Regions from separate parts of the Rhizobium sp. 2YAF20 genome, predicted to be linked through region 1. Evidence: predicted binding sites of a transcription regulator. Region 1 holds the regulator's gene; the other holds the start of a gene.
The links. Region 1 encodes LexA, which represses DNA repair genes until DNA is damaged. Its sites were predicted from a motif close to TGTTCNNNNTGTGTTCNG; they were not measured.
Positions count from the first base shown of each region.

Region 2: the regulator LexA is predicted to act here: its motif matches at 7,391-7,408, upstream of recA (recombinase RecA).

Region 1 covers NZ_JBFRFF010000006.1:136,825-152,021, forward strand. The annotation lists gene AB4Z52_RS11235 (LpxI family protein) at 1-198, shown strand, start outside; gene lpxB (lipid-A-disaccharide synthase) at 195-1,376, shown strand; gene gltA (citrate synthase) at 1,406-2,695, opposite strand; gene lexA (transcriptional repressor LexA) at 3,529-4,248, opposite strand; gene AB4Z52_RS11255 (VOC family protein) at 4,490-5,374, shown strand; gene kdsA (3-deoxy-8-phosphooctulonate synthase) at 5,371-6,216, shown strand; gene eno (phosphopyruvate hydratase) at 6,379-7,653, shown strand; gene AB4Z52_RS11270 (FtsB family cell division protein) at 7,786-8,097, shown strand; gene pdhA (pyruvate dehydrogenase (acetyl-transferring) E1 component subunit alpha) at 8,255-9,301, shown strand; gene AB4Z52_RS11280 (pyruvate dehydrogenase complex E1 component subunit beta) at 9,320-10,702, shown strand; gene AB4Z52_RS11285 (pyruvate dehydrogenase complex dihydrolipoamide acetyltransferase) at 10,718-12,109, shown strand; gene AB4Z52_RS11290 (SGNH/GDSL hydrolase family protein) at 12,130-12,771, shown strand; gene lpdA (dihydrolipoyl dehydrogenase) at 12,829-14,277, shown strand; gene AB4Z52_RS11300 (GlsB/YeaQ/YmgE family stress response membrane protein) at 14,332-14,586, shown strand; gene AB4Z52_RS11305 (GlsB/YeaQ/YmgE family stress response membrane protein) at 14,600-14,848, shown strand; gene lipA (lipoyl synthase) at 14,881-15,197, shown strand, end outside.
Region 2 covers NZ_JBFRFF010000003.1:67,072-82,268, forward strand. The annotation lists gene AB4Z52_RS06370 (NADP-dependent isocitrate dehydrogenase) at 1-1,056, shown strand, start outside; gene AB4Z52_RS06375 (GNAT family N-acetyltransferase) at 1,141-1,587, shown strand; gene AB4Z52_RS06380 (glutathione S-transferase family protein) at 1,675-2,304, shown strand; gene AB4Z52_RS06385 (AraC family transcriptional regulator) at 2,340-3,200, opposite strand; gene alaS (alanine--tRNA ligase) at 3,344-6,004, opposite strand; gene recA (recombinase RecA) at 6,176-7,264, opposite strand; gene AB4Z52_RS06400 (carbohydrate kinase family protein) at 7,505-8,449, shown strand; gene AB4Z52_RS06405 (pseudouridine-5'-phosphate glycosidase) at 8,497-9,423, shown strand; gene AB4Z52_RS06410 (DMT family transporter) at 9,519-10,415, shown strand; gene cckA (cell cycle histidine kinase CckA) at 10,420-13,029, opposite strand; gene AB4Z52_RS06420 (flagellar biosynthetic protein FliO) at 13,377-14,789, shown strand; gene AB4Z52_RS06425 (L,D-transpeptidase family protein) at 14,944-15,197, opposite strand, start outside.

The sequences.
Region 1 (15,197 bases):
CAGGATGTGCGCGCCGATTTGCCTTCCATAGGTCTTTCGACCATCCTCAACGCCAGGAAGGCGGGCCTAGCAGGCGTTGCTATTGAGGCTGGCCGCGCGCTTATTCTGGAACGCGACGCAGTTATCGCCGCTGCCGACGAGGCGGGCATGTTCGTCTATGGCATCGATCGAGGATTGAACGCGGAAGATCTGACGTGACCGGAACGCCGTTGAAAGTCGCGATCATTGCTGGCGAAGTCTCCGGCGATCTCTTGGGCGCGGACCTTGTCGCCGCACTGAAGCGGCAACATGGCGGACCGCTGGAGCTAGTCGGCGTCGGCGGAGATGCACTGGAGGCGCAGGGCCTACACTCGCTCTATGATTTTTCCGAGCTGTCGCTGATGGGCTTTACGCAGGTGATCGCGCGGCTGCCGCGGCTGATCGCCCGCATCCGCCAGACGGCTGCGGCCATAGTGGCAGCCAGGCCGGACGTGCTGATAATTATCGACAGTCCGGATTTTACCCACCGGGCCGCCAAGCGCGTCCGAAAGGCTCTGCCGGACCTGCCCATCGTCAACTACGTATGTCCGAGCGTCTGGGCCTGGAAAGAGTATCGCGCGCAACAGATGCTCGGCTATATTGACCATGTGCTTGCAGTCCTTCCATTTGAGCCCGAGGTGATGCAACGCCTCGGCGGTCCGCCGACAACATATGTCGGTCACCGGCTGGTGACAGATGCTTCGCTGGTCGAGACGCGCCGTCAACGCGCACTCCGTTCCGCCTTGGGTCTCGGCGAGACAAAGACGATCCTGCTTCTGCCGGGCTCGCGGACCTCGGAAATAACCCGGCTTCTGCCAGTGTTCGAGAGCGCAACAAATGAACTTAGCCGGCGAAGAGATGGCATCCGCTACCTATTGCCGACGGTTCAGCGCCGCGAGCAGCTGGTGCGTGGCCTCGTCGCGAATTGGCAGGTCAAGCCGGAAGTTCTTGTTGGCCCGGTTGCAAAATGGCAGGCTTTTGCCGAAGCCGATGCTGCGATTGCCGCTTCTGGCACAGTGATCCTCGAGCTTGGTCTTGCCGGTGTTCCCGTCATTTCGACCTATAGCACCGATTGGATCGTCAAACTGCTGCACAAGCGGATCAAGGCCTGGACGGCTGCCCTGCCGAACCTGATTGCCGACTACGTTCTCGTGCCGGAACAGATAAACGAAATGCTGCGGCCGGGCGTGCTTGCTCGCTGGCTGGAACGCCTGTCGAGCGACACGCTGCAGCGCAGGGCAATGCTCGAGGGATTCGACCTCGTTTGGCAGCGGATGCAGACGGAGCGGCCGCCTGGCGAACAGGCGGCGTCGGTTGTTCTCGATGCACTCTCAAGAAAAAAACCCGGCCATTTCTGACCGGGTTTTCGTTGTCTGGTTTTCGTAACTTAGCGCTTGGAAACCGGCACGTAATCGCGTCTCGGCTCTCCCGTGTAGAGCTGGCGCGGGCGGCCGATGCGCTGCTCAGGATCTTCGATCATCTCGTTCCACTGCGCGATCCAGCCGACGGTGCGGGCAAGAGCGAAAAGAACGGTGAACATGGTCGTCGGGAAGCCGAGCGCCTTCAGCGTGATGCCCGAATAGAAGTCGATATTCGGATAAAGCTTCTTTTCGATGAAATACTCGTCCGTAAGCGCGATGCGCTCGAGTTCCATCGCAACATCAAGCAATGGATCGTCCTTGATGCCAAGCTCGGCCAGAACTTCGTGCGTAGTCCTCTGCATGATCTTCGCGCGCGGATCGTAGTTCTTGTAGACGCGGTGGCCGAAGCCCATCAGGCGGAAAGGATCGTTCTTGTCCTTGGCGCGCGCAATGTATTCCGGGATGTGGTCAACCGTACCGATTTCGGTCAGCATGTTGAGCGCTGCTTCATTCGCGCCGCCATGCGCCGGGCCCCAGAGGCAGGCGATGCCTGCTGCGATACAGGCGAACGGATTGGCACCCGACGAGCCGGCGAGGCGAACCGTCGATGTCGACGCGTTCTGCTCGTGGTCGGCGTGTAGGATGAAGATGCGGTCCATGGCGCGAGCGAGCACCGGGTTTACCACATATTCCTCGCAAGGAACCGCAAAGCACATCCGCAGGAAGTTCGACGCGTAATCAAGGTCGTTCTTCGGATAAACGAAGGGTTGGCCGATATGATACTTGTATGCCATCGCGGCAAGCGTCGGCATCTTGGCGATCATGCGCAGGCTTGCGACCATGCGCTGGTGCGGATCGGTGATGTCGGTCGAGTCGTGGTAGAAGGCCGACAATGCGCCGACGCAGCCGCACATGACGGCCATGGGATGCGCATCCCGGCGAAAGCCGGTGAAGAAGCGCGACATCTGTTCATGAACCATCGTGTGATGGACGACACGATGGTCGAAGTCTTTCTTCTGGGCGGCGGTCGGCAGGTCGCCATAGAGCAGGAGGTAGCAAACCTCGAGGAAATCGCCGTTTTCTGCGAGATGCTCGATCGGATAGCCCCGGTGGAGCAGCACGCCGGCGTCGCCGTCGATATAGGTGATCTTGGACTCGCAGGACGCGGTCGAAGTGAAGCCCGGGTCGTAGGTGAACGATGCGGTGTTCTTATAAAGGGCACCAATATCGAGGACACTGGGGCCGATGGTACCGGTCTTGACCGGCAGGTCGACCGTCTTATCACCCCAAGTCAGTTTCGCGCTTTGTTCCGTCATGCTGATCCTCCAAGATTTGGCGGGTTGGCGCCACAAAAAGCGCCAAATGGTTAAGCGTCACACGATTAGCTATATGATCCAGACGCTAATGCCAAGTTACCCCGGCGCCTATTTGTGCATTGCGGTATCAACTTTTGGGCACTGTCGAAATCGCGGTAGTTCGGCATCCGCCGTCCACTATAACGCCGAAGCGAGGCAGGGTAGCAATTGAGAAAAATTCAATCGATTTTAGTTGAATTCCTCGATTAAAGGTTGCCGATTTCATCGGAAAACGAACTGTCGGATGCGAGGCGTTGAACCCAATCCCGGGCGCCCCCGGATTTCACCTTCAAACAATGGCAAAGGGGGCCCGCGGCGTTTGACGTGCAGCCACCGACAATGCTGCCGACAGACTATAATCTGCCCTTGAATAGACGTAAGCGGGGCTCAAGGCTGACCCTCGACACCGAGCAGCAAAAAGGCGCTGCGACAGGCGATGGAACAGCCTTGATTAAGCCCCCACCGGCAGTTTCGCTTGCCACCGCAAGGACTGGTGCGGCGATGCCGGATAATGGCCAGATGATCGTGACCATCGACGATGGCGCTTATCTCGGCCCCGCCTGCGGCACCGCCGACATCGTCGTTACGCCTATACGAATGCGCCTGGAGCGATTGTCGCTCCGTCGCAGTGATATTCACGGGCGCCGGCTTGACGAGAACCGGTGCGGTCGAGGTGGTCAGTCGGAAAACCCCTCCATCGAAACAGCTTTCCCAACTATACGAAGACCCTGGAACCTATCGCGCCTATGACTGGCGCTCGGGCAAATTTACCACCACTGCTACGTCATCACCGGTCAGTGATAACGGCGGATCAAACCCACAAGCTTCCCCTGAACCTTGACCCGGTCCGGTCCGAAAATTCGTGTTTCATAAGCCGGATTGGCAGCCTCAAGCGCAATCGATGCTCCCTTGCGGCGAAAGCGCTTCAAGGTTGCCTCTTCGTCATCGACAAGTGCAACGATGATATCGCCGGGGCTGGCGGTGGTCGTATTTCGAATAATCACCGTGTCGCCGTCGAAGATACCGGCATCGATCATCGAGTCGCCCTTGACCTCGAGCGCATAGTGCTCTCCAGCGCCAAGCATGTCGGCCGACACAAAGATATCGTGCGTGTTATTCTGGATCGCCGAGATTGGAACACCGGCGGCAATCCGGCCCATCATCGGTACCGAAACGGAATTGCCGCTGTCGTCATTGGCTGCCGGCTTTGCAGGGGCGGGAACAAGCTGAGGCTTGCCAAGGCTGCCCTCGATGACGCTTGGCGAAAAGCCACGTCGCGGCTGCAGACTGGCGCTGTAGGCCTCCGGTAGCTTGATCACTTCGAGCGCGCGTGCCCTGTTCGGCAGTCGGCGAATGAAGCCGCGCTCCTCAAGCGCGGTGATCAGCCGGTGAATTCCCGATTTCGATGCAAGGTCCAATGCATCTTTCATCTCGTCGAAGGAGGGCGGTACGCCGGATTCCTTCATGCGCTCATGGATAAAAAGAAGCAGTTCCTGCTGTTTGCGCGTCAACATATCGCCGAACCCCAAATGTGAAACAAATACAGAACAGACACTATATGTTCCATATGTGTTCCGCAAGGCTTTAAATTCTGGTGAAGGCCAGGCAAGGACATCCGAGATTTTCGATCCGAAACTATGCGGCCGGGTGTCGCGGACGGTTCCCGATTGTGATCGTCCGTTCGCGTTCCAGCATTTTCGGCTTGAAACCGACTAAGGAAAGGAGCAAACCGGGCGCCGCAGAGAGGAGAGCGCGATGGTCGCAATACATCCGGTTGATCACCTCGTGTTGCCGACTGTCAACATCGGTTTGGCGGGTGAGCGGCTGGGCAAACTCGGCTTCACCGTAGCGCCGGACGCACGCCATCCGTTCGGCACGGAGAATGCGTGCGTTTTCTTTACAGACGGGACCTATCTGGAGCCGCTGGCCGTTGCCAGTCGCGAGGAATGCGAAACGGCGGCGCACGAGGGCAATGTATTCACTGCCCGCGATCAGGCGTTCCGCTTCCGTGTCGGCGAGGATGGTTTCTCGGCCGTGGTATTTGCAACGAACGACGCCAAGGCCGACGATGCGCGCTTCCGTCAAAAAGCCATATCCGCCGGCAGGATGTTGCAATTTGCGCGCCCGGTTCGCATGCCGGACGGATCCGAATCGACGGCGGGTTTCAGTCTCGCCTTTGCCGCAGATTTGCGGGCGCCCGACTTTTTCGCCTTTTGCTGCGAGCGCACCAATCCCTTGCCTGCCGATCGCGGAGCGCTCGAGCGCCATGTGAACGGTGTTGTCGGTATCGCGGAAGTGGTGTTGTCGACCTCGCGGCCGTCAGCCTATCGCAATTTTTTGGGGCTCGCCGCCGGCGGAGCCGATATTGTCGACTTTTCCTTCGGCATCAACGTCAAGACCCCGAATGTTCGGATCGGCGTGATCAACTCGCGAGGCATGCAGGCCTTCTTCGATCTCGATGTCTCCGGAGACGATGCAGGTCTGCACGGCAAGGCGATCGTCTTCAAGACAAACGATCTCTCCGTGACAATGTCACATTTGACTGCTAACGGCGTGACCTATACGCGCAAGAGCAACCGCATTCTGGTAAAGGCGGCGCCCGGGCAGGGCGCCTTGTTCGCTTTCGAGGAGATATCATGAGCAGTCCGACCAATTCCACAGTGACGGCCGGCGAGGGCGCTGCGAAAGTCGCCTTTTCAAATACGGGCCGGTTGTCGCTGATTGCAGGTCCCTGCCAGATGGAAAGCCGGGACCATGCCTTCACCATGGCCGGCAAACTGGCCGAGCTCTGCGGCAAGCTCGGCGTCAGCCTTGTCTACAAATCATCCTTCGACAAGGCGAACCGCACGTCGCTCTCCGGCCAGCGCGGCATCGGGCTCGACAGCGCGATGGAGATTTTTGCCGACCTGAAGAAGGAGTTTGGTTTTCCGGTTCTAAGCGACATCCACACCGAGGAACAATGCGCCATCGTTGCCAAGACGGTCGACATCCTCCAGATTCCGGCCTTCCTTTCGCGGCAGACCGATCTCCTGGTTGCAGCAGCTAGGACAGGGCGCGTCATCAACGTCAAGAAGGGTCAGTTTCTGGCGCCCTGGGATATGAAGAATGTGCTTGCCAAACTGAACGATAGCGGCAATCCGAATATCCTGCTTTGCGAGCGCGGCGCTTCCTTCGGCTACAATACGCTGGTCTCGGATATGCGCTCGCTGCCGATCATGGCGGCAATGGGCGCCCCCGTCATTTTTGATGCCACCCATTCGGTGCAGCAGCCGGGCGGGCAAGGCGCCACATCCGGCGGGCAGCGGGAATTCGTGGAAACGCTGGCGCGCGCAGCGGTCGCTGTCGGCGTTGCCGGCGTGTTCATCGAGACCCATGAAGACCCGGATCACGCGCCCTCGGACGGCCCCACCATGGTTCATCTGAAGGATATGCCGCGGCTGCTTGAGAAGCTGCTGGCCTTGGACGCGGTCGCCAAGTCCTGATCCGGGGCATGAATTCCAGGGAGCGTTCAAAAGCCTGACATGATCTTGTATTAGGGGCTGTAGAGTGTTCCTTGTCATCGACGCGCGGATCGGCATTGTAATTTCCGCGCCTTCGATTAAGAGATTTCAATCGATTTATAACCTAGCGAGCAGGAAGCGACCATGACCGCAATCACCGACATTATCGCCCGAGAGATCCTCGACAGCCGTGGCAATCCCACCGTTGAAGTCGATGTCTATCTCGAAGACGGCAGCCTGGGCCGCGCAGCGGTCCCCTCGGGCGCCTCGACCGGCGCTCACGAGGCAGTCGAACTGCGCGACGGCGGCAAGCGCTATCATGGCAAGGGCGTCGAAAAGGCCGTCGAGGCCGTCGATACGGAAATCTTTGAAGCGCTTGGCGGCATGGATGCCGAAAACCAGATCCAGATCGACAACATCATGATCGAACTGGATGGCACGCCGAACAAGTCGCGCCTCGGCGCCAATGCCATTCTCGGCGTGTCGCTTGCGGTCGCCAAGGCTGCTGCCCAGAGCGCCAACCTACCGCTTTACCGCTATGTCGGCGGCGCGCACGCCCGTCTGTTGCCGGTCCCGATGATGAACATCATCAATGGCGGCGCCCATGCCGACAATCCGATCGACTTTCAGGAATTCATGATCCTGCCGGTCGGCGCCGAGACTTTCCGCGATGCCGTGCGCATGGGCTCGGAAGTCTTCCATGTCCTGAAGAAGGAATTGTCGGCCCAGGGCCACAACACCAATGTCGGCGACGAAGGGGGCTTCGCACCGGGCCTGTCGAGCGCACCCGCTGCCCTCGACTTCATCATGAAGTCGATCGAGAAAGCCGGCTACAAGCCAGGCGAAGACATCTACCTCGGCCTCGATTGCGCCTCGACGGAATTCTTCAAGGACGGCAAGTACGTTCTGGAAGGCGAAGGTCGCACGCTCGAATCGGGCGCCATGGCGGAATATCTCGCCGAGCTCGCCGGTAAATACCCGATCCTGTCGATCGAAGACGGCATGGCTGAAGACGACTGGGAAGGCTGGAAGACGCTGACTGACCTGATCGGCAAGAAGACCCAGCTCGTCGGCGACGATCTCTTCGTCACCAACTCGGCTCGCCTGCGCGACGGTATCCGCATGGGTGTCGCCAATTCGATCCTCGTCAAGGTCAACCAGATCGGCACTCTGACGGAAACCCTCGATGCCGTCGAAACCGCGCACAAGGCGGCTTACACCGCCGTCATGTCGCACCGCTCCGGCGAAACCGAAGACTACACGATTGCCGATCTTGCAGTCGCTACCAACTGCGGTCAGATCAAGACGGGCTCGCTGTCGCGGTCGGATCGTCTTGCCAAGTACAATCAGCTCATCCGCATCGAAGAACAGCTTGGCCCCCAGGCCGAATATGCCGGTCGTTCTATGATCCGCATCTGATATCAAAGCATTTTTGGCACTTTGAGCCGCGCCTTCGGGCGCGGTTTTTTGTTTGTCCTGGCATAGTCAACGGTCGGTTAATGAATGACCCTTAGTGTCTGAGTCCAGAAGGCGACGTTTCGAGTAGCGAGCATGTGGACAAAATATCATAAGAAGAGAAGACTTGGCCGTTTCGTGCTTCCGGCGATGACCGTCGCCTTTCTCTCCTATTTCGGTTATCATTGCATCCACGGCGGTTACGGATTGCGCGCGACTGAAGTGTTCGAGCAGCAACGCATCGCTCGCCAGCAGGAGCTTTCGCTTCTCGTTGCCAAGCGCGAGCACCTCGAAAAGGAGGTCGCACTGCTGAGCGACGGTTCGCTCGATAAGGACATGCTCGACGAAAAAGCCCGTTACCAGCTTAGCTATTCCACACCAGACGAAATCGTCATTTTCAACAAGTGATCTCTAATTAACCGGAATTCGGTTAATTGAATATTTCCACTTATTTTCCATGCACTTATGCCGAATACGAGCCATGCATTTATGGCATTGCTGTGGCAGGCAATCTTCCCTATGTTACGCGCACCATTGAGCGATGCAATCACATAGGGAGGGTTGAATGGCGCCGCGAAAGAACGCGACCGTTTCCAGCCGCAAGGTCACTGCCAAGCCTGCACGGAAAGAATCGAACGGCGGCGCAATTGCCGAATTCGATCGCGATACGGAGCTCAAGGCATATCGCGAAATGCTGCTGATCCGCCGTTTCGAGGAAAAGGCCGGCCAACTCTACGGCATGGGCTTTATCGGCGGTTTCTGTCATCTCTATATCGGCCAGGAAGCTGTCGTCGTCGGCATGCAGCTGGCGCTGAAGGACGGCGATCAGGTCATTACCGGTTACCGTGACCACGGCCACATGCTGGCAACGGGCATGGAAGCGCGCGGCGTCATGGCGGAGCTTACTGGGCGCCGTAGCGGCTATTCCCACGGGAAAGGCGGCTCCATGCACATGTTCTCTAAGGAAAAGAACTTCTACGGCGGCCACGGCATTGTCGGGGGTCAGGTATCGCTCGGCACCGGGCTTGCATTTGCCAATCGCTACCGCGGCAACGACAATGTCAGCGTCGCTTATTTCGGCGATGGCGCTGCAAACCAGGGCCAGGTCTACGAGAGCTTCAACATGGCGCAGCTATGGAAACTGCCCGTGGTCTACGTGATCGAAAACAACCGCTATGCCATGGGCACCTCGACTGCCCGCTCGACGGCGCAGGCCGATTTCTCGCAGCGCGGCGCATCCTTCGGCATTCCGGGTATCCAGGTCGATGGCATGGACGTGCGCGCCGTCAAGGCGGCGGCCGATGAAGCAATCGAGCATTGCCGTTCGGGCAAGGGTCCGATGATCCTCGAAATGCTGACCTATCGCTACCGCGGTCACTCCATGTCGGACCCGGCAAAGTACCGTTCCAAGGATGAAGTGCAGAAGATGCGCTCCGAGCACGATCCGATCGAGCAGGTTCGTCTGCGGCTCTTGGAAAAGGGTTGGGCATCTGAAGACGACCTCAAGGCCGTCGACAAGGATGTCCGTGACATCGTCGCCGATAGTGCCGATTTCGCCCAGGCCGATCCGGAGCCGGATGCATCCGAGCTCTACACCGACATTTTGCTCTGAATAGGGGAGGGATAATCCATGCCTATCGATATTCTTATGCCCGCCCTCTCCCCGACGATGGAAGAAGGCACGCTGTCCAAATGGCTGAAGAAGGAAGGTGACAAGGTCACCTCCGGCGACGTCATTGCCGAAATTGAAACCGACAAGGCCACCATGGAAGTGGAAGCCGTCGATGAAGGCACGATCGGCAAGCTGCTGGTCGACGCCGGCACCGAGGGTGTCAAGGTGAATGCCCGCATCGCCGTGCTTCTCCAGGATGGCGAAAGCGCCGCCGACATTTCCGCCGCAAAGCCTGTTGCAGCACCTGCTCCTGTGGCCCAGGAAGAAAAGCCCGCAAATACCGGGTCCGCCTCCGCGCCCGTTCCGGCCGAGCCGAAGAAATTCGTGCCGAGCGACCCGGAAATTCCGGCCGGCACCAAAATGATCTCGACCACGGTTCGCGACGCGCTGCGTGACGCCATGGCCGAAGAGATGCGCCGCGACGAAAACGTCTTCGTCATGGGTGAAGAAGTGGCGGAATACCAAGGCGCCTATAAGGTGACGCAGGGGCTGCTGCAGGAATTCGGTCCGCGCCGCGTCGTCGACACGCCGATTACTGAGCACGGATTTGCCGGCGTCGGCGTTGGCGCTGCAATGGCGGGCCTGAGACCGATCGTCGAATTCATGACCTTCAACTTCGCCATGCAGGCGATCGACCAGATCATCAACTCAGCCGCAAAGACGCTCTATATGTCCGGCGGCCAGATGGGTGCCCCGATCGTCTTCCGCGGCCCGAACGGTGCTGCGGCCCGCGTTGGCGCCCAGCACAGCCAGGACTACGCGGCATGGTACAGCCAGATCCCGGGCCTGAAAGTCGTCATGCCCTACACGGCATCCGACGCCAAGGGCCTGCTCAAGGCGGCAATCCGCGATCCTAATCCGATCATTTTCCTTGAAAACGAAATCCTCTACGGCCAGCATTTCGACGTGCCTGACATGGACGATTTCGTCCTGCCGATCGGCAAGGCGCGGGTCCATCGCCCTGGTAAGGACGTCACCATCGTTTCCTTTGGCATTGGCATGACCTACGCCGTCAAGGCGGCCGCGGAACTCGAACAGCTCGGTATCGACGTCGAACTGATCGACCTACGCACCATCCGCCCGATGGACCTACCGACGGTGATTGAATCGGTGAAGAAGACGGGCCGCCTGGTCACCGTCGAGGAAGGCTATCCGCAATCCTCGGTCGGCACCGAAATCGCCACCCGCGTGATGCAGCAGGCCTTCGATTATCTCGATGCGCCGATCCTGACGATCGCCGGCAAGGACGTACCGATGCCCTACGCTGCCAATCTCGAGAAGCTCGCACTTCCGAATGTCGCCGAAGTCGTCCAAGCGGTGAAAGCAGTCTGCTACAAATAAGGGGAGGGTCTTTCGATGCCTATCAACATCACAATGCCGGCCCTTTCCCCGACGATGGAAGAGGGCAATCTTTCGAAGTGGCTGGTCAAGGAAGGCGACGCTGTAAAGTCCGGTGACGTTCTTGCCGAGATCGAGACCGACAAGGCGACAATGGAAGTCGAAGCCATCGACGAAGGCACCGTTGCAAAAATCGTCGTTCCAGCTGGCACCGAAGGCGTAAAGGTCAACGCTTTGATCGCTATTCTTGCTGCAGACGGCGAGGACCTAAAGGCTGCTGCTGCAAGTGCAGCATCCTTGGGGGCTGCCCCGTCCTTCGAGGCGAAAGCGCCAGGCGCTTCCGCACCTCGGGATGAGACAGGGAAGGCTTCCGTCGCGGCCGCAGATACTAGATCAGTGGCAACTCCAAGTGCCAGCGGCAGCGCTCACCCTGAGGTGTCGCCGCAGGCGACCTCGAAGGGCGAGGGCGGCGATCGCATCTTCTCGTCGCCGCTTGCCCGGCGGCTGGCCAAGGAAGCAGGCATCGATCTATCCGCCGTTGCCGGGTCTGGCCCGCATGGCCGCGTCGTCAAGAGCGACATCGAGGCCGCAGTCTCCGGCGGAGTTGCCAAGGCTGCGCCGAGTGCGCCACCTGCCGCAGCAGCAACGCCAGCGCCAAGCGGCCCGAAAGGCGCTTCGGAAGAGGCGGTTCTCAAGCTGTTCGAGCCTGGTTCCTACGAGCTTGTTCCGCATGACGGCATGCGCAAGACCATCGCCAAGCGCCTGGTCGAATCCAAGCAGACCATTCCGCATTTCTACGTCACCGTCGATTGCGAGCTGGACGCCCTGTTGGCGCTTCGCGCGCAGCTGAACGACGCTGCTCCGCGCAAGGAAAGCGCTCCAGCCTACAAGCTCTCGGTCAACGACATGATCATTAAGGCCATGGCGTTGTCGCTTCGGGACGTTCCCGATGCGAACGTTTCCTGGACCGAAAGCAACATGGTCAAGCACAAGCACGCCGATGTCGGCGTCGCCGTGTCTATTCCAGGTGGCTTGATTACCCCGATTATCCGCAACGCGGAATTGAAGACGCTGTCGGCGATCTCCAATGAGATGAAGGACCTCGGCAAGCGCGCCAAGGAACGCAAGCTCAAGCCCGAGGAATATCAGGGCGGCACGACGTCGGTCTCGAACATGGGCATGATGGGCGTCAAGGATTTCGCCGCCGTCATCAACCCGCCGCATGCAACGATCCTCGCGGTCGGTGCGGGCGAACAGAGGGTCGTCGTCAAGAACGGCGAGATGGCGATCGCGACAGTCATGAGCGTCACGCTCTCGACCGACCACCGCTGCGTTGACGGCGCGCTCGGAGCAACGCTCCTGGCAGCCTTCAAGGGCTATATCGAAAACCCGATGGGGATGCTCGTCTGAGCATCGAGCGGAGGCGGAAAATGGTGAAGACCGTCCTTTGCTACGGAGATTCGCTGACTTGGGGCTATGACGCCGATACGATCGGACGTCACAGCTTTGAAAATCGATGGCCAAGCGTCTTGCAGGAGAAGCTTGGCGATCAGGCACGCGTCATAGCCGAAGGCTTGAACGGCCGCACGACGGCTTTCGATGACCATCTGGCCGATTGCGATCGCAATGGCGCTCGCGTGCTGCCGACCGTCCTGCAGACGCATGCGCCGCTCGATCTCATTGTAATTCTCCTTGGCACCAACGATATGAAGCCCATTGTGGCAGGTTCGGCCTTTGCCGCCTGCCAGGGTATCGCCCGTCTGGTTCGCCTCGTGCGGGGCCACGCCTGGCCATTCGACTACGACGTGCCGGAAATCCTGATCGTTGCACCACCGGTCATCTGCGAGACGGCGAACGCGCCCTTTGCAGCGTCTTTCCCGGGAGGGATCGAGGAGTCGTCGAAGCTCGGCACGCTCTATCGCGATCTGGCGGACGAACTGGGCTGCGGCTTTTTCGACGGTGCTTCAGTTGCAGTGACCACACCTCTCGACGGCATCCATCTTGACGCGGAAAATACACGGGCACTCGGCCGCGGTCTTGAGCCGATCGTGCGGATGATGCTCGGAATTTGAACGGTAAAAGGCTGGCCCTGGGCTTTATCCGGCCGCTAGTGAAAAGGCAGGAAACATATGGCTGAGAATTACGACGTCATCATCATCGGGTCCGGTCCCGGCGGCTATGTCGCCGCGATACGCGCCAGCCAGCTTGGCCTGAAGACGGCGATCGTCGAGCGCGAGCACCTCGGCGGCATCTGCCTGAACTGGGGCTGCATTCCGACCAAGGCGCTGCTGCGCTCTGCTGAAGTTCTTGATCATGCAAATCATTTCAAGGACTACGGCCTCGTTCTTGAAGGAACGGTGAAGCCGGACGTCAGTGCCGTGGTTGCTCGCTCGCGAGGCGTTTCCGCCCGACTCAGCGGCGGCGTCGGCTTCCTGATGAAGAAGAACAAGGTCGATGTTATTTGGGGCGAAGCCAAGATTACCAAGCCGGGCGAGATTGTCGTCGCCAAGTCGGCCAAGCCGGTCGTCGAGCCGCAGAACCCGGTGCCGAAGAACGTCAAAGGCGCCGATGGGACCTATGCCGCCAAGCACATCATCATCGCCACCGGCGCCCGACCGCGCGCGATCCCGGGCATCGAGCCGGACGGCAAGCTGATCTGGACCTATTTCGAAGCGATGAAACCGGACTTCTTGCCGAAGTCGTTGATCGTCATGGGCTCCGGCGCCATCGGCATCGAATTCGCGAGCTTCTATCGCTCGATGGGCGTGGATGTCACGGTTGTCGAGGTCATGGCGACGATCATGCCCGTCGAAGACGTCGAAGTGACCGCGATTGCCCGCAAGCAACTCGAAAAGCGCGGGATGAAGATCATCACCGACGCCAAGGTGAGCAAGGTTGAGAAAGCTGCCAACAGCATTACCGCGCACATCGAGACAAAGGACGGCAAGGTCCAGCAGATCACGGCCGATCGCATGATCTCGGCCGTCGGCGTTCAGGGCAATATCGAAAATCTCGGGCTTGAAGCACTGGGCGTGAAGACAGATCGTGGCTGCGTCGTCATCGACGGCTACGGCAAGACCAATGTTGCAGGCATCTATGCCATCGGTGATGTTGCAGGCCCGCCGATGCTCGCCCACAAGGCAGAGCACGAAGGCGTCGTCTGCGTCGAAAAGATCGCAGGCCTGCCGAACGTCCATCCGACCGACAAGAGCAAGGTTCCGGGCTGCACCTATTGCCAGCCGCAGGTGGCCTCAGTCGGCCTGACGGAGGCGAGGGCCAAGGAACTCGGCCGCGACATCCGCGTCGGCCGGTTCCCGTTTTCGGCCAACGGCAAAGCGATCGCACTTGGCGAAGATCAGGGCCTCTGCAAGGTCATCTTCGACAAGAAGACCGGCGAGCTGCTCGGCGCCCATATGGTCGGGGCCGAAGTCACCGAACTGATCCAGGGGTTTGTCATCGCGATGAACCTGGAGACGACGGAGGAGGAGCTGATGCACACGATCTTCCCGCATCCGACGGTTTCCGAAACGATGAAGGAGGCGTCGCTGGATGCCTATGGCCGGGTATTGAATGCTTGATAATTTCCTGCGCCGCTCTCTATTCGAGAGTGGAAAACAGGAAAGGAAATCAACATGTCCATTCTATCGCAGCCTTGGGTCATCTTTCTGCTTATCGGCCTGGTAGCAGGCTTTCTCGCCAGCCTCGTGGTCGGTGGCGGAGGTTTGATCAGCTGCCTGTTGAGCGGCGTCATCGGCGCGTTTGTCGGCGGATTCCTCTTTCATGCATTGGGGATTTCGCTTGGCATCGGTAACCCGCTGGTTGTCGAAATCATTCAAGCGACGGTCGGAGCGATCGTCGTTGTAATTCTGGCAAGAGCCATAGCTTGAAGGTGAGGGACTGATGGAAGGCGTGGGCTGGATTGGAGCGATCATCATCGGCGGATTGGCCGGCTGGCTGGCCGGCAAGCTGATGGAGGCAAGGTACGGTGTTCTCCTGAACATCGTCCTCGGCATCGTCGGCTCCGTCGTGGCGACGGCGATCCTTGCGCAGTTCCATGTCGAGATTGCCGGCGGCCGGCTCGGCTATTTCATCACCGGTTTCCTTGGCGCATGCCTTCTGATATTTCTCGCCAAACTCGTCCGGCGATAGTTTTGCCGCAGGGCGAAGTAGAAAGAACGTTCATGGTCACGATACTCGACACGATCAATCCCGAGGCCCGGCGGATCCGGCATCCGGAAAAGGCGCATAGGCCCGATACGGAAGTGCTGCGCAAGCCGGAATGGATCCGCGTCAGGGCGCCGACGTCGAAGGGTTACGCTGAGACGCGCTCGATCGTCAAGGAACACAAGCTCGTCACGGTCTGCGAAGAAGCCGGCTGCCCTAATATCGGCGAGTGCTGGGACAAGAAGCACGCGACCTTTATGATCATGGGTGAGATCTGCACCCGCGCCTGCGCCTTCTGCAACGTCTCGACGGGCCGCCCGAACGCTCTTGATAT
Region 2 (15,197 bases), on a different contig from region 1:
AACGACCAAGTGACGATCGATGCCGCCAACGCCATCAAGAAATACGGCGTTGGCATCAAGTGCGCGACGATCACGCCGGACGAAGATCGCGTCAAGGAATTCAACCTCAAGGAAATGTGGAAGTCGCCAAACGGTACCATCCGCAATATCCTTGGTGGCGTCATCTTCCGCGAACCGATTATCTGCAAGAACGTGCCGCGCCTGGTTCCGGGCTGGACCAAGCCGATCGTCGTCGGCCGCCACGCCTTTGGCGACCAGTACCGCGCCACCGACTTCCGCTTCCCGGGCAAGGGCAAGCTGACAATCAAGTTCGTCGGCGAAGACGGAGCGGTCATCGAGAAGGAAGTCTTCAACGCTCCCGGTTCCGGCGTCGCCATGGCCATGTACAACCTCGACGACTCTATCCGCGAATTTGCCCGCGCTTCGATGATGTATGGCCTGATGCGCAAGTGGCCAGTCTACCTGTCAACGAAGAATACCATCCTCAAGGCCTATGACGGCCGCTTCAAGGACCTGTTCGAGGAAGTCTTCCAGAACGAATTCAAGGATCAGTTCACCGAGGCCGGCATCACCTACGAACACCGCCTGATCGACGATATGGTCGCTTCGGCGCTCAAGTGGTCCGGCGGCTACGTCTGGGCCTGCAAGAACTACGACGGCGACGTACAGTCCGACACCGTCGCACAGGGCTTCGGCTCGCTCGGCCTGATGACCTCCGTCCTCCTGACACCAGATGGCAAGACCGTCGAAGCGGAAGCAGCGCACGGCACCGTCACCCGCCATTACCGCCAGCACCAGAAGGGCCAAGCGACCTCGACCAACTCGATTGCGTCGATCTTCGCCTGGACGCGCGGCCTTGCCCATCGCGCCAAGCTCGACGACAATGCCGAATTGGCAAAGTTCGCAACGACCCTCGAAACCGTCTGCGTCGATACGGTCGAAGCCGGCTTCATGACCAAGGATCTGGCGCTTTTGATCGGCCCCGAGCAGCCTTGGCTGTCGACCGAGGCTTTCCTCGACAAGATCGACGAAAACCTGCAGAAGGCGATGGCATAGGCCTTTCGCTCTAGTTCGACCAATCATCGACGGCGGGATTTCCCCGCCGTCTTGAAATCTGGGCCAATTTCGAGGTCTCCGAAGATGACGACCGTCGTCCGTCCGCTGCAGCCATCCGATCGCGCGGCCTGGGAGCCGCTATGGACCGCTTACCAACGCTTCTACGAGGTTGCCATTCCGCCGGAGACCGTTGACCTCACCTGGGGCCGGTTTCACGATGGCGCGGAGCCGATGCATGCGCTCGGCGCCTTCGACGAGGATGACCGGCTCGTGGGCATCGTTCATGCGATCTTCCATCGATCCACCTGGCTGCCGCAATGGACCTGCTACCTACAGGATCTCTACGTAGACGACAGCCAACGCGGCCGCGGCACCGGCGCGCTGCTGATAGAAGCCGTCGCTGATCTCGCCCGCGCCAACGGCGCCGGCAGGCTCTATTGGATGACCCACGAAACCAACGCCACCGCACGCAGGCTCTACGACCAGATCGCCGAGCGTTCCGGCTTCGTCCAGTACCGAAAGGCGCTGTGAGGCGTTGATCCAGCGCTGACTACACAAGCCGCGCTGAACCGATTACAGTTCCACTCCTGTCTCCAGCATCAAAAAGGGGAGCGCGTCATGTCCGAAGAGATCACGTTCTACACCAACCCGATGTCGCGCGGACGTATCGCTCGTTGGATGCTGGAGGAAACGGGCGTTCCCTACCGCACTGAATATCTCGATTTCGGCACGACGATGAAAGCGCCGGACTATCTCGCCATTAACCCGATGGGCAAGGTTCCGGCCATCCGCCACGGCAAGACCGTGGTAACGGAGTGTGCCGCGATCTGCGCCTATCTTGCCGAGGCCTTTCCTGATGCCGACCTGGCGCCTGCGGCGGATGAGCGCGCTCCCTATTACCGCTGGATGTTCTTTGCGGCCGGCCCGCTGGAAATGGCGGTCACCAACCGGGCTCTCGGCTTCGAGCCGCCACGGGAACGGCTGCGGATGATGGGCTGCGGACGTTTTGAAGATGCGATGGACACGCTGGAACAGGCTGTTTCCGGAACGCCGTACGTTGCCGGCGACCGCTTCACGGCCGCCGACGTCTATGTTGGCTCACAGGTCGGCTGGGGCCTCCGCTTCGGCTCCATCGAGAAGCGGCAGGCATTCGTCGACTACTGGGAGCGCATCAGCAAGCGCGATGCCTATCTCCGCGCCACGGAAATCGACAATGCGGCGATACCTGCGCAGCAAAACTCACCATAACGCATTGGCTTGGCGAGTTCTGTTCGCGTCAGCTGTCAGGCAGCCTGCTGCAACGGCATGTAGATATCCGTCAGCAATTCGGTCGGTGCGGCATCACGTGGATTATTGATATAGTCCTCGAACATGACAGTGTCGCGCAGTTGCCGGCCGGATTTCGGCAGCCACTGGGCAAAGAGCCATTGGTAAGCTTTGTGCATGTCCGCATAGGGACCCTTATGGCGCAGCACCGCATATTCGCCGCCATCGACGGCGCGGCGCACGAGTGGCGGTTCGGCCGGGATATTGGACCCGGCGGTGACGCAGGCAAACGAGCGTAGCTTGTCGAGCGGGACGATATCAGGATCATCAAGATAGAGGCCGATCATCTTCATGTCGGGCGTGATCAGGCCGCGGGCATGCAAGGTGCCGTGCAGCGTTTCGAAAGCCCGGCTGATCTGCATATAGGAGCCGGTGTGGGGTACCCCGATTAGCTCGAGGGCGGGGATGGTGCGAAGCGTAACGTCGAACATGGCATTGGCCTTTCCACTATTGTTGGGTCCGAAGATCGTATGGCTTCCCTCTTTCCGATATCGCGCCGGCGGCATGCCGTAGACTGATTTGAAGATGCGATTGAACGATTGGAGATTGGGATACCCAGACCGCTTTGCAATTTCGCTGACTTGAAGATCGGTGCGAACGATATCCCCGGCGGCGCGGTGCAGCCGCAGCCGTTTGACCGTGGTGGCCAGCGTCTCGCAGTAGATCGCCCGATAGATCCGGTGCCAGTGATAGCTCGACATGCAGGCGATTTCGGCAAGCCTATCCATATCGAGCTCTTCATCCAGATGCTCGTGGATATAGGCAGAAACCCGTCTCAGACGCGCTTCATAAAGTGCCCATGCCGTTTCGCCATTCATATCGGAACCTCATGCAATTCGATCGTCCATAGAAAAGCATAACCCGATTTGACAAATCCTGCTGACTTGGCGACGTCTGAAAACACTAACGGCGGAGACCCTTAAGCCCCCGCCGCCTGAAAATCCCACCTCGCGGCCGGCCCCTAGCCGGCAAGAGCGCTCGCGACCGCCTCGATCGCCTCATCTGCCTTCGAGCCATCCGGACCGCCGGCCTGCGCCATGTCAGGCCGGCCGCCGCCACCCTTGCCGCCGAGCGCTACGGACGCGATGCGAACGAGATCAACGGCGCTGAAGCGACCTGCCAGATCCGGCGTCACAGCAACGACGGCGCTTGCCTTGCCGTCGTCAGAGACGCCGATGAGCGCGACGACACCAGAACCGATGGTTGTCTTGCCGTCGTCCGCGAGCCCCTTCAGATCCTTGGGATCCACGCCGGCGATGGATTTGCCGAGAAACTTCACGCCGCCGATCTCGCGAACCGCGTCGACGGAACCGCCCTGCCCGCCACCCATGGCAAGCTTGCGCTTGGCATCGGCAAGCTCGCGCTCCAGCTTGCGGCGCTCGTCCATCAGGCTCTCGACACGGCTGACCAGTTCGCTCGGCTGCACCTTCAGCACAGTTGCCAACGTCTTTACGCGGTCGTCCTGCTCGGCGAGATAAACCCTGGCGGATTCGCCAGTCACGGCCTCGATGCGGCGAACGCCAGCACCGACGGCGCTTTCAGACAGAACCCTGATGAGGCCGATCTGGCCGGTCGCCGCGACATGCGTGCCGCCGCATAGTTCGACGGAATAGGGCCTGTTCGATTTGACGCCTCGTACGCCCTGGCCCATCGAGACGACGCGAACCTCGTCGCCATATTTCTCGCCGAACAAGGCCATCGCGCCCTCGGAAATGGCGTCGTCGACGCTCATCAGCCGTGTGGTGACAGGCGAGTTCTGCAGCACGATCTCGTTTGCCATATCTTCGACGACTTTCAATTCCTCCGCCGACATCGGCTTTGGATGCGATACGTCGAAGCGAAGGCGCTCGGGCGCCACCTGCGAGCCCTTCTGGGCAACATGCGTGCCCAGCACCTCGCGCAATGCCTCGTGGAGAAGATGTGTTGCTGAATGGTTGGCGCGCAGGCGACCGCGCCGCGCATGATCCACCGTCAGGGCAACGGCGTCGCCGACCTTGATCGTCCCCTCGGAAACCGTGGCGATATGCGAGAAAAGCCCATCGCCCTTTTTCTGGGTGTCGCTCACTTCGAGTTTGGTATTGTCGCCGGCGATGATGCCGGTATCGCCCATCTGGCCTCCAGATTCAGCGTAGAACGGCGTCTGGTTGACGATGACCTGAACCTTGTCGCCCGCAGCCGCGCTCTCGACTGCAACGCCGTCCTTGACGATCGCCAGAGCCACGCCTTCCGCCGTCTCGGTATCGTAGCCGAGAAATTCCGTGGCGCCGTGCTTCTCGCGGAGCTCGAACCAGATGGTCTCGGCCGCCTTGTCGCCGGAGCCTGCCCAATGCGACCGCGCCTCAGCCTTCTGTCGCTCCATGGCATCGGTGAAGCTGCTGATATCGACACCGATACCGCGCTCGCGAAGCGCGTCCTGCGTCAGGTCAAGCGGAAAGCCATAGGTATCGTAAAGCTTGAACGCGGTCTCGCCGTCGAGACGATCGCCCTTCGCCAGCGTCGATGTTGCCTCGGACAGCAGCGACAGGCCGCGCTCCAGCGTTTTGTGGAACCGGTTCTCCTCGAGCTTCAGCGTCTCGGAGATCAGTCCTTCGGCCCGGACCAATTCCGGATAGGCACGCCCCATCTCCTGCACCAGCGTCGGCAGAAGCTTGTACATCAAGGGATCCCTTGCGCCGAGCAGCTGCGCATGCCGCATAGCACGACGCATGATGCGGCGAAGCACGTAGCCTCGACCCTCATTGGACGGCAGAACGCCATCAGCGATCAGGAAAGCGGAGGAGCGCAGGTGATCGGCAATGACCCGGTGGCTCGCCCGGTGCTCGCCCTCGGCCATGACGCCTGTTGCTTCCTCGGATGCCTCGATCAGTGCGCGAAAGAGGTCGATGTCGTAGTTGTCGTGCTTGCCCTGCAGCAAAGCGGCAACGCGCTCGATACCCATACCGGTGTCGATCGACGGCCGCGGCAGTGCTACGCGCTCCTCCTTCGACAACTGCTCGAACTGCATGAAGACGAGGTTCCAGATCTCGATGAAACGGTCTCCATCCTCATCAGGCGAACCGGGAGGTCCGCCCCAAATGTGATCGCCGTGATCATAGAAGATTTCCGAACAGGGACCGCAGGGGCCGGTATCGCCCATCGCCCAGAAATTGTCGCTGGTGGCGATGCGGATGATCCTGTCATCCGGCAACCCGGCAATCTTCTTCCACAGATTAAAGGCATCGTCATCGGTGTGGTATACTGTGACCAGTAGCCGCTTGGCGTCGATATCGAATTCCCTGGTGATTAGGTTCCAGGCAAGCTCTATCGCTTGCTCCTTGAAATAATCGCCGAAGGAGAAATTGCCGAGCATTTCAAAGAACGTATGGTGACGCGCGGTATAACCGACATTGTCGAGGTCATTGTGCTTGCCGCCGGCGCGAACGCATTTCTGCGCGGTAGACGCAGTCTTGTATGGCCGATTTTCCACGCCGGTAAAGACGTTCTTGAACTGCACCATGCCCGCATTCGTGAACATTAGCGTCGGGTCGTTGCGCGGAACGAGCGGGCTCGACGGAACGATCTCGTGCCCATTCGTCTTGAAGTAGTCGAGAAAGGTCGACCGGATTTCGTTCACGCCGCTCATGCTATGCCCTTCATTGCTGCCGAAGGCAGGTATCGCTCAAATCCATTCGGCTTTTATCGTCCGCTCCGGGCCCTGTCCAGCCGCCCGAACGAAAGCGGCCGCACATCTCCTTCAGAGCGTGCGGCCGGTCTCGAACTTCTCAAAGCCCAACAGATAAATCAGGCTGCCGGATTACATCTCCGCTGCAGTGTCGCCGTCATTCGCATCCGGACCACCGTTCTGCAGGAACTTATCGGCAATCAGCCCGGCACTCTGGCGCAGTATAGCTTCGATTTCCTTTGCGAGATCAGGATTGTCGCGCAGAAATATCTTGGCGTTCTCGCGGCCCTGTCCGAGGCGCTGACTGTTATAGGAGAACCAGGCACCCGACTTCTCGACAATGCCTGCCTTGACGCCGAGATCGACGAGTTCGCCGGTCTTTGACACGCCCTCGCCATACATGATGTCGAATTCCACCTGCTTGAAAGGGGGCGCCATCTTGTTCTTGACGACCTTGACGCGGGTCTGGTTGCCGATGACCTCGTCGCGCTCCTTGACCGCGCCGATGCGGCGGATGTCGAGGCGCACGGACGCATAGAATTTCAGCGCATTGCCGCCCGTCGTCGTTTCCGGCGAGCCGAACATGACGCCGATCTTCATGCGAATCTGGTTGATGAAGATGACCATGCAGTTCGAGCGCGAGATCGAGGCCGTCAGTTTTCGCAGCGCCTGGCTCATGAGCCGCGCCTGAAGGCCGGGCAGGCTGTCGCCCATCTCGCCTTCGATTTCGGCACGCGGCGTCAGTGCCGCAACCGAATCGATGACCAGCACGTCGATGGCGCCGGAGCGCACCAGCGTATCGGTGATTTCAAGCGCCTGCTCGCCCGTGTCCGGCTGCGAAATCAAAAGGTTCTGCAGATCGACGCCAAGCTTGCGGGCATAGACCGGATCGAGCGCATGTTCGGCGTCGACGAAGGCGCAGATGCCGCCTTTCTTCTGCGCTTCGGCGATCGTCTGCAGTGCCAGCGTCGTTTTACCAGAGCTTTCCGGACCGTAGATTTCGACGATGCGGCCCTTCGGCAGCCCGCCGATGCCAAGGGCGATATCGAGGCTAAGAGAGCCGGTGGAAACCGTTTCGATCTCGACGATGCTCTCGCTCGAACCGAGCTTCATGATCGAGCCCTTGCCGAACGAGCGCTCTATCTGTGAGAGTGCCGCTTCAAGCGCCTTGCTTTTGTCCACCGATTTGTCCTCTACGAGCCGCAAACTATTCTGTGACATTCGATCCACCTTTAGGTTATTGAAGCCGCCCAAGCAATCAAGCAGTTGATGAGAAGTTTGTACCTGATTTGTTCCATATCCGCAAGCCCACGTCAACCGATTGAAAGAAAAAGGTAAAATGAGCTTTGTTCGATATTTGTTTTCCTCTTTCGTTGCAATCGCTTACCCATCGATTTGCGCACCGCGCGATACCGCTCGGGCAGCCTCGATTCGCCCGGCCGGACGATAGGACGACCCACCATGGCTAAAAAAATTCTCGTTCTCGGCGGCGCCCACATCGACCGGCGCGGCCGCATCTTCGGCGAGACGGCGCCGGGCTCGAGCAATCCCGGCGCATGGTTCGAGGAGCCGGGCGGTGGCGGCTTCAATGCGGCGCGGAATCTCGCCCGGCTGGGCTTCGACGTCCGGATGATCTCGCCCCGCGGCGGCGATGCCCTGGGTGAAGCGGTCGGCGAGGCAGCTCGCCAAGCCGGCGTCGATGACCGGCCCTTCGTTTTTCTCGACCGGAAAACGCCGAGCTACACCGCGATCCTCGAAAACGACGGCAACCTGGTCATCGCGCTCGCCGACATGGAGCTTTATCGGCTTTTCGGTCCGCGCCGGCTGGCAATCCGCTCTGTGCGCGACGCCTTCAAAGAAGCTGATCTCATCCTGTGCGACGCCAATCTGCCGACCGAGACGCTGAAGGCGATTGCCAGCCGCGCCGGCGAAAGCGGCAAGCCGCTCGCTGCCATCGCCATTTCGCCAGCAAAGGTGGTGCGGTTGAACGCCTGCCTTGGTACCATTGACTATCTCTTTCTCAACGAGGCAGAGGCTGCTACCTTGATCGAGGAGCGGCCGGAACATGCGTTGCAATGGGTCGATCGGCTTCGGGCGCTCGGGCTGAGGGGTGGCGTCATTACCCGTGGGCAACGCGCAGTCGTGGCGTTCTCCGAAAGCGAGATCGTCAGCCTGCAGCCGCCGACCGTGGAGGACATCGCCGATGTGACGGGTGCCGGCGATTCGCTGGCGGCAGGCGTTCTGTCGGGGCTAATCGCCGGTCTCAACCTTGCCGAGGCCCTGCGCCACGGCGTCGCCGCCGCTGCAATCACCGTGCAATCGCCATTTGCCACCGCCGAAAATCTCTCGCCGAACCTCTTGAAGACAATGCTGGCCCTTGTTCCCAAGGCCGAAATGCTGTCATGAAGCCGCAAACCATCCTTTCCCATTTTCCAAGATAAGTGGACACGACCATGACCAAGCCGATTTCACCGCTTTTGCCGATCTCCTATTCGAAGGAAGTCGAAAGCGCGAAGCTGCGCGGCGCGCCGATCGTTGCGCTTGAATCGACCATCATCACCCACGGCATGCCTTATCCCGGCAACATCGAGATGGCCCGCAGCGTCGAGGCGATCATCCGTGACGAAGGCGCCGTTCCGGCCACAATCGCCGTCATCAACGGGACCCTGCATATCGGCCTGGAGCCGGCAGAGCTCGAGAGCCTTGCCCAGACCACTGACGCCATGAAGGTATCTCGTGCCGACCTCGCCTTCGCGATTGCCGAGCGTCGCACGGGTGCGACGACGGTCGCCGCCACCATGATTGCCGCCGCCCGCGCCGGCATCAAGGTCTTTGCGACGGGCGGCATCGGCGGTGTTCATCGCGGTGCCGAGCAGAGCTTCGACATCTCGGCCGACCTTGAGGAACTCGCCCGCACCGGCGTCATCGTCGTTTGCGCCGGCGCCAAAGCTATCCTCGATATTCCAAAGACGCTCGAGGTCCTGGAAACCCGCGGCGTGCCAGTGGTAACCTTCGGGCAGGAACAGTTTCCAGCCTTCTGGTCGCGTCAGTCCGGCCTTAGAAGCCCGCTGACGCTGAACAGCCCGGCGGCAATCGCCAATTTCCAGAAAACCCGCGACCAGCTCGGCATCGATGGCGGCATGCTGATCGCCAATCCGGTGCCGCAGGCCGACGAAATTCCGCGCAACGAAATGGAGATCTACATTTCTCGCGCACTAGACAACGCGGAGCGCGACGAAATCTCGGGCAAGGCAGTCACGCCCTATCTGCTTAGCACCATCTTCGACCTGACGGATGGACGCAGCCTGAAGACCAACATCGCGCTGGTCGAAAACAACGCACGGCTCGCCGCCGAAATCGCCGTGGCGCTTGTTACCTAAGGCGGCGATCTCCGCCTCATCATCGGAATCAGAGCTGACCTGCCGAGCCGCACCGTCCGCCAGGTCCGTGCTTCATCACTACCAGGATTCCCGCCGTGTCTGACGTTTCCGCCATCGCTCCCGCCTCCCCGAAGGACAATCGCTTTCCCCTGGTCGCTCTCATCCTTGGCGGCGCGGCCATCGGCGGATCGCCTATCTTTGTGCGGCTGTCCGAGGTGGGGCCGCTGGCAACGGCATTCTGGCGCGTGGCGCTGGCCTTGTTACCGCTGCTGATCTTCTCCTGGGCAAAGCCCCAGCGGGCCGAGAGCCGAGTTGCGCGCGCTTCCGATTACGCGATGCTGATGCTGCCTGGCGTCTTCCTAGCCTCCGATCTCGTCCTGTGGCATCTGGCCCTTCACATGACCTCGGTGGCCAATGCGACGCTGCTTGCCAATCTGGCTCCGGTGTTCGTCACCCTCATTGGTTGGCTGTTCCTGCGCGCGCGCATCAGCGCCCTGTTCCTCGCAGGCCTTGTCATCGCCATGGCCGGCATTGTCGCGCTGAAAGGCGGTTTTGCCGTCCTCGGCAACGGCGACCTTCGAGGCGACGGCCTGGCGACCGCGGCGGCTATCTTCTATGCAGGCTATATCCTGGTGATTGGCCGCCTTCGCAACCGTTTCGACACAGTTCGGATCATGCTCTGGAGCACGGGTGTCGCAGCGGTCTGCATTCTTCCCCTTGCGCTCATCGCCGAGGGTCACCTGTTGCCGTTTACCGCCTTTGGCTGGATGATCGTCATCGGCCTTGCCTTCATCAGCCATGCGGGCGGCCAGGTCGCCATCACCTATGCGCTCGCCTATCTCCCGGCGGCTTTTTCGTCGCTGACGCTGCTTCTGCAGCCGGTCGTCGCCGCCATTCTTGCCTGGGTGTTGCTCGGCGAAGCGATCAGCGCGATGCAGGCGATCGGCGGCGCGATCGTGCTGGCGGGCATCCTGATCGCTCGCCGCGGCTGATCGATCAGCTGTCCAACATTTCCCGGACCGCCACCGCGAGCTGCTTCAATGAGAACGGCTTCGGCAGAAAGCCGAATTTCGCATCGGCCGGCAGGTTGCGGGCAAAGGCGTCTTCGGCATAGCCAGAGACGAAGATGAACTTCATGTCGGGGTAGATCTTCCTCAGTTCGCGCAGCAGCGTTGGTCCGTCCATCTCCGGCATGACGACGTCGGAGACCACGACGTCGACCTTGCCTTCGAGCTCCTCGAGGATTTCGAGCGCCTCGACACCGGAGCCAGCCTCGTGGACAGTATAACCGCGCGTTTCCAGCATGCGCTTGCCGCCGCGGCGCACCGCCTCCTCGTCCTCGACGAGGAGAACTACAGCGGACTTGCCGGTAAGGTCTGTCGGCTCAATGGGCGGCAGTGGCGCAAGGCTCTGGCCCATCGGCGGCGCGTCTGCTCCGGAGGCCGCATCGCTTTCCATGCCGGGCACGATCTCGATGACGTGGCGCGGTAAGAAGACGCGGAAGGTCGTGCCCTTGCCCACTTCGGATTCTGGCTGGATGTAGCCGCCCGACTGCTTGACGATGCCATAGACCATGGCAAGGCCGAGGCCGGTGCCCTTGCCAACGTCCTTGGTGGTGAAGAAGGGCTCGAAGATCTTGTCCATGATCTCAGGCGCGATGCCCGTGCCCGTGTCGCTAACCTCCACCAGAACCATGTCCTCGTGCGGCAGATAGGCATAGTTGAAGGACGGCACTTCGGAGGCCTGCAGATTGCGCGTCCTCAGCGTCAGCTTGCCACCATCGGGCATGGCGTCGCGGGCATTGACGCAGAGATTGATCATCACCTGCTCGAACTGCGACAGGTCTGTTTTCACCGGCCAGAGATCGCGGCCATATTCGACGTCGAGCTTGACGCGGGTTCCGGACAACAGGCGCTCGACAAGCATGCGCAGGTCGCCGATGACGTCGGTCAGGTTCAAGACCGTCGGCCGCATTGTCTGCTTGCGCGAGAATGCCAGCAATTGGCGGACAAGAACCGCGGCTCGATTGGCATTGCGCTTGATCTCCATCAGATCGGCAAAGCTTGGGTCTGCCGGTCGTGCCTGCAGCAGCAGATGGTCGGAAGATAGCAGAATCGCCGTCAGCACATTGTTGAAATCGTGCGCGATGCCGCCGGCAAGCGTCCCGACAGCATTCATCTTCTGCGTCTGGGCCATCTGTGCCTCGAGCGCCTTCTGCTCGGTCACCTCGACGGCGTAGACGATTGCTGCCTCTTCGGGCGCCTCGTCGCTCTGCTCGATGACGGCATTGATGTAGAAGCGGAAATGCCGCGTCTCATCATTGGGATTGCGCGAATCGATCGACGGAATGTCACCTTGCCGATCCTTAGCGGCGGCAAAGGCCTGGGCGAGCTTGGGTCTCTCGCCTTCGCTGAAGATCGTCTCAAGCGTCGCGCCCCGCTCGATATCGTCGCGGGAAACGACATTGGAAAAGAGCTTCAGGAACGGCGCATTGGTGCGCAATATCCGTCCCTTTCCATCGACGGAGGCGATCGCCATCGGCGTATTGTTGAAGAAGCGCGTGAACCGCATCGCGGCGACCGAGGCGGACTGGTCGCTGTCGTCATCCTTCTGCCGGCCAAGCACGATCGTCCGGCTTTCGCCCGGCGCGCCATCACGCATCGAAGTGACGCTATGGACGAGCCGCACCGGCAGGCTCTGCCCGTTCGCCCGCTTCAGGTCGAGATCAAGCGTGACCGTCTTCTTGAAGCCAGGCTCGGCCTGCACCGACTGGATCAATGCCAGCCCCTCGCCGGCAACGAGATCGCCGATCGCGATCGAGCCGGGACTGAACTTGGTAAGATCGAGGCCGAGCCATTCGGCAAGCGTCGCATTGAGATAGAATATCTCTCCCTTGCGGCCCGCGGAAAAGAAGCCGGCGGGCGCATGGTCGAGATAGTCGATTGCGTTTTGCAATTCCTTGAAGAAGCGCTCCTGGTCGTCGCGCTCCGAGGTGATGTCGGTGATCTGCCAGACATGCAGCGCCTTGCCGCCCTTTTCGTCTGGGAGCACCCGCGCTTTCAGCCGGTACCAATGGGCGCCGGAGCCGCTGCTTCCGATCGGACCGAGCGGCTTCAACAAGCGAAATTCCTCCCGCCCCTCCTTGCCTTCCCGAAGCCCGTTGGAAAGCCGGTAGAGAGCCTCGTTGGACTCGCGGTTGCGCGACAACAGCGTTTCGAGCGATTGCACATCCGTCGTCTTCTTGGCGCCCGTCAGGTCGCCATAGGCAGCGTTGGCATAGACGATGCGGCCCTTCTCGTCGGTGATGAGGGTGCCGTCAGGATGGCTATTGAGGAAGGAGCGCGCCAGACTGTCGGATTGCGTCTGCGGCATAACCTCGACGAAGCCGATCACCGACGAGACCAGGAAGAAGATGCCGACCATCGCAAGGATGCCGAGCGCGCCCAGCACCATCTCGTTGTCGAGCGAATTCTTGAATATGACGAACGCAGCCGCAGCCGCGATCAACACCAGCGCCAGCAGGATGATGCGCAGAACAGTGCCCGAACGTACCCCGCGATCCACCAGCGGTACGCTATACTCGTCGGACTGACGCTGCTTCGTCATGGACCCCTCACCTCTGCCCGGTTCCGCGTCCCGGCAATGGTCTTGACGGATCCCCAGAATCGGGACTTCGAATCCTTACTTAGCAATTTGCAGTACCGGCAAAAAGCACCGCGTGACCAGAAAGGCTTGAATTCACAAGGAACTGTGCCAGCTTGGTCAGATATACCTCTAAACATGGCGGGCTTGTGCCAAATTCGGCATTCGCAGGTCATATGCAGCCTGTCTATCTTGTCTGGTCGCCAGCGACCTGTTCATATAGTCGCTGTTATATTAGTGCAGTGGTGGGGGTAACGCAGCCGTCGTTGAGGCTGCCGTCGTCGATGGTCGGAAAAACGGAGTATCGCGGAATGTTGGACGAAATCATCGGGGCCTATGGCAGTCGTTTCTTTATCGCGGCCGGTGGCGTGGGGGTTGCACTTCTAGTGCTGATCGGCATCCTGTGGCTTCTGCGCAATCGCGCTCCCTCTCCCTTCGTGCGCGGAGGAAGGAACCGGCAGCCCAGATTGCAGGTGCTGGATGCCGCAGCGGTCGATGCTCGCCGCCGGTTGGTACTGGTTCGCCGCGACGGCGTCGAACATCTGATCATGATTGGCGGCCCAACCGACATCGTCATCGAATCCGGCATTTCCGCAGCGAAAATCGCCCTTGCGCCAAATGCGTCCTTCGAGACGCTGGTTGAAAACGAAGCCACATCCCCACCTGCGCGCCTTGAACCGCCTCGCGCCATCGAACCGGAGGCTCCCGCAGAGGAGACGGCGGCTCCGCCAGAGCCCGCGCCACCGGCAGCTTCCTCAGCGCCCGCTGCTCCCGTCGAGATCGCGCGGCCGAAGCCGACTGTCGTGCAATTGCCGCCACAACCGGCAGTTCGGCCGGTGGAACCACCCGCTCCCGATGTCGCGGTTCCTGAGCCGCTTCGTCTAAACGAACCAGTGGTTGAAGCGCACCCTGCGCGCGCCGAAAGTCCGCCCGACGAAAAGCCCGTGCCGGTAGTCGAAGTCCGAGCTCCGCCGGCGCAAATCGTTGCCGAACCTACTCCGGTGATCAAACTTTCCAGCCCGCATCCCGTCGTCATCGAACCGCAACTGCCGGAAAAGCCGGCTGAACCAGTAGTCGCGGCCGAAAAGGCACATGCGCCGCCAATTCCGGCCTTCGAACCCCGGCCGCGCCCTGAGCATGTGGCTGCCTTCGAACCGGTCCGCCGCCCGCCTCCGCTTCCTGTGGAAGCGCCGCTGCCACCTCAGCCAACGCCAATCATGCATGATCGTCGGCCGGAACCGACAGTTTTCCAACGCAATGAAGAGGCTGAAGCCGCTGACATTCTCGATGCCGCCCGCCATCGTGTGCTCACACCTGAGCAGCCGCAGGCACAGCGCGAGCCACAGATGTCCTCGCCAGCGCAAAGCATGCCGGTCGTTGCCGGCGGTGTTCCCGTCGCACCGCAAGATGCCAACGCCGGACGAGCCCCGACCCAGGCCCCTGAGGTATCGATAGATGCAGCGCCCCAGACTGCTATGGAAGGCGGCCGCCCTCGCGACCTCGGAATCGACTTTGAAAGCATTCTGGAGGCGGAGATGTCGAGCAACCTCAGTGCCCAGCGCATCGTTCCCAACCCGCTCGTTCCCCCTGCGCCAAGCGTCGCCCAGCCTGTAGCCGGCCAGCGACGCGATCCCGAGATGACGCCCGCGGTGGGTACGGACAGCAACTTGCAGCGCGAAGTCGCGCGCATCTTCGGAGAGATGAGCGTCAACCGCGACAAATAGCTTGCAGCAGACGCAGCCTCGCGAGCGCTCTAAAGCAAGTCATAAACCTCTACCAGAGGTGGACACTTGGGGCGCTACGAGGCGAAGGCCTCTCCTGAGAAGGCAAAAAAGCGGCCTCGTGGGCCGCCTCTTTCGTTCGCCGTGATCACATCGATCAGATCTGAGCGCCACGCGCCTTGGTCGTGACGTCGAATGCCCGTTGCGTGGCGGCATCACGATCGTAGACATCGTCGAAATATTGGACGACGCCGTCCTTGTTCGGCCATGCTGTGAAGTAGGCGATGTAGACCGGAACCTTCTGCGGCACCGGCACGGCCTTGTTCTCGCCCTTGGCAATCTGCTTGGCGACTTCGGCAACCGATGTGTTCAGGACGGCAGCAGCCATGGCGCGCGGATCGGCCAGGCGAA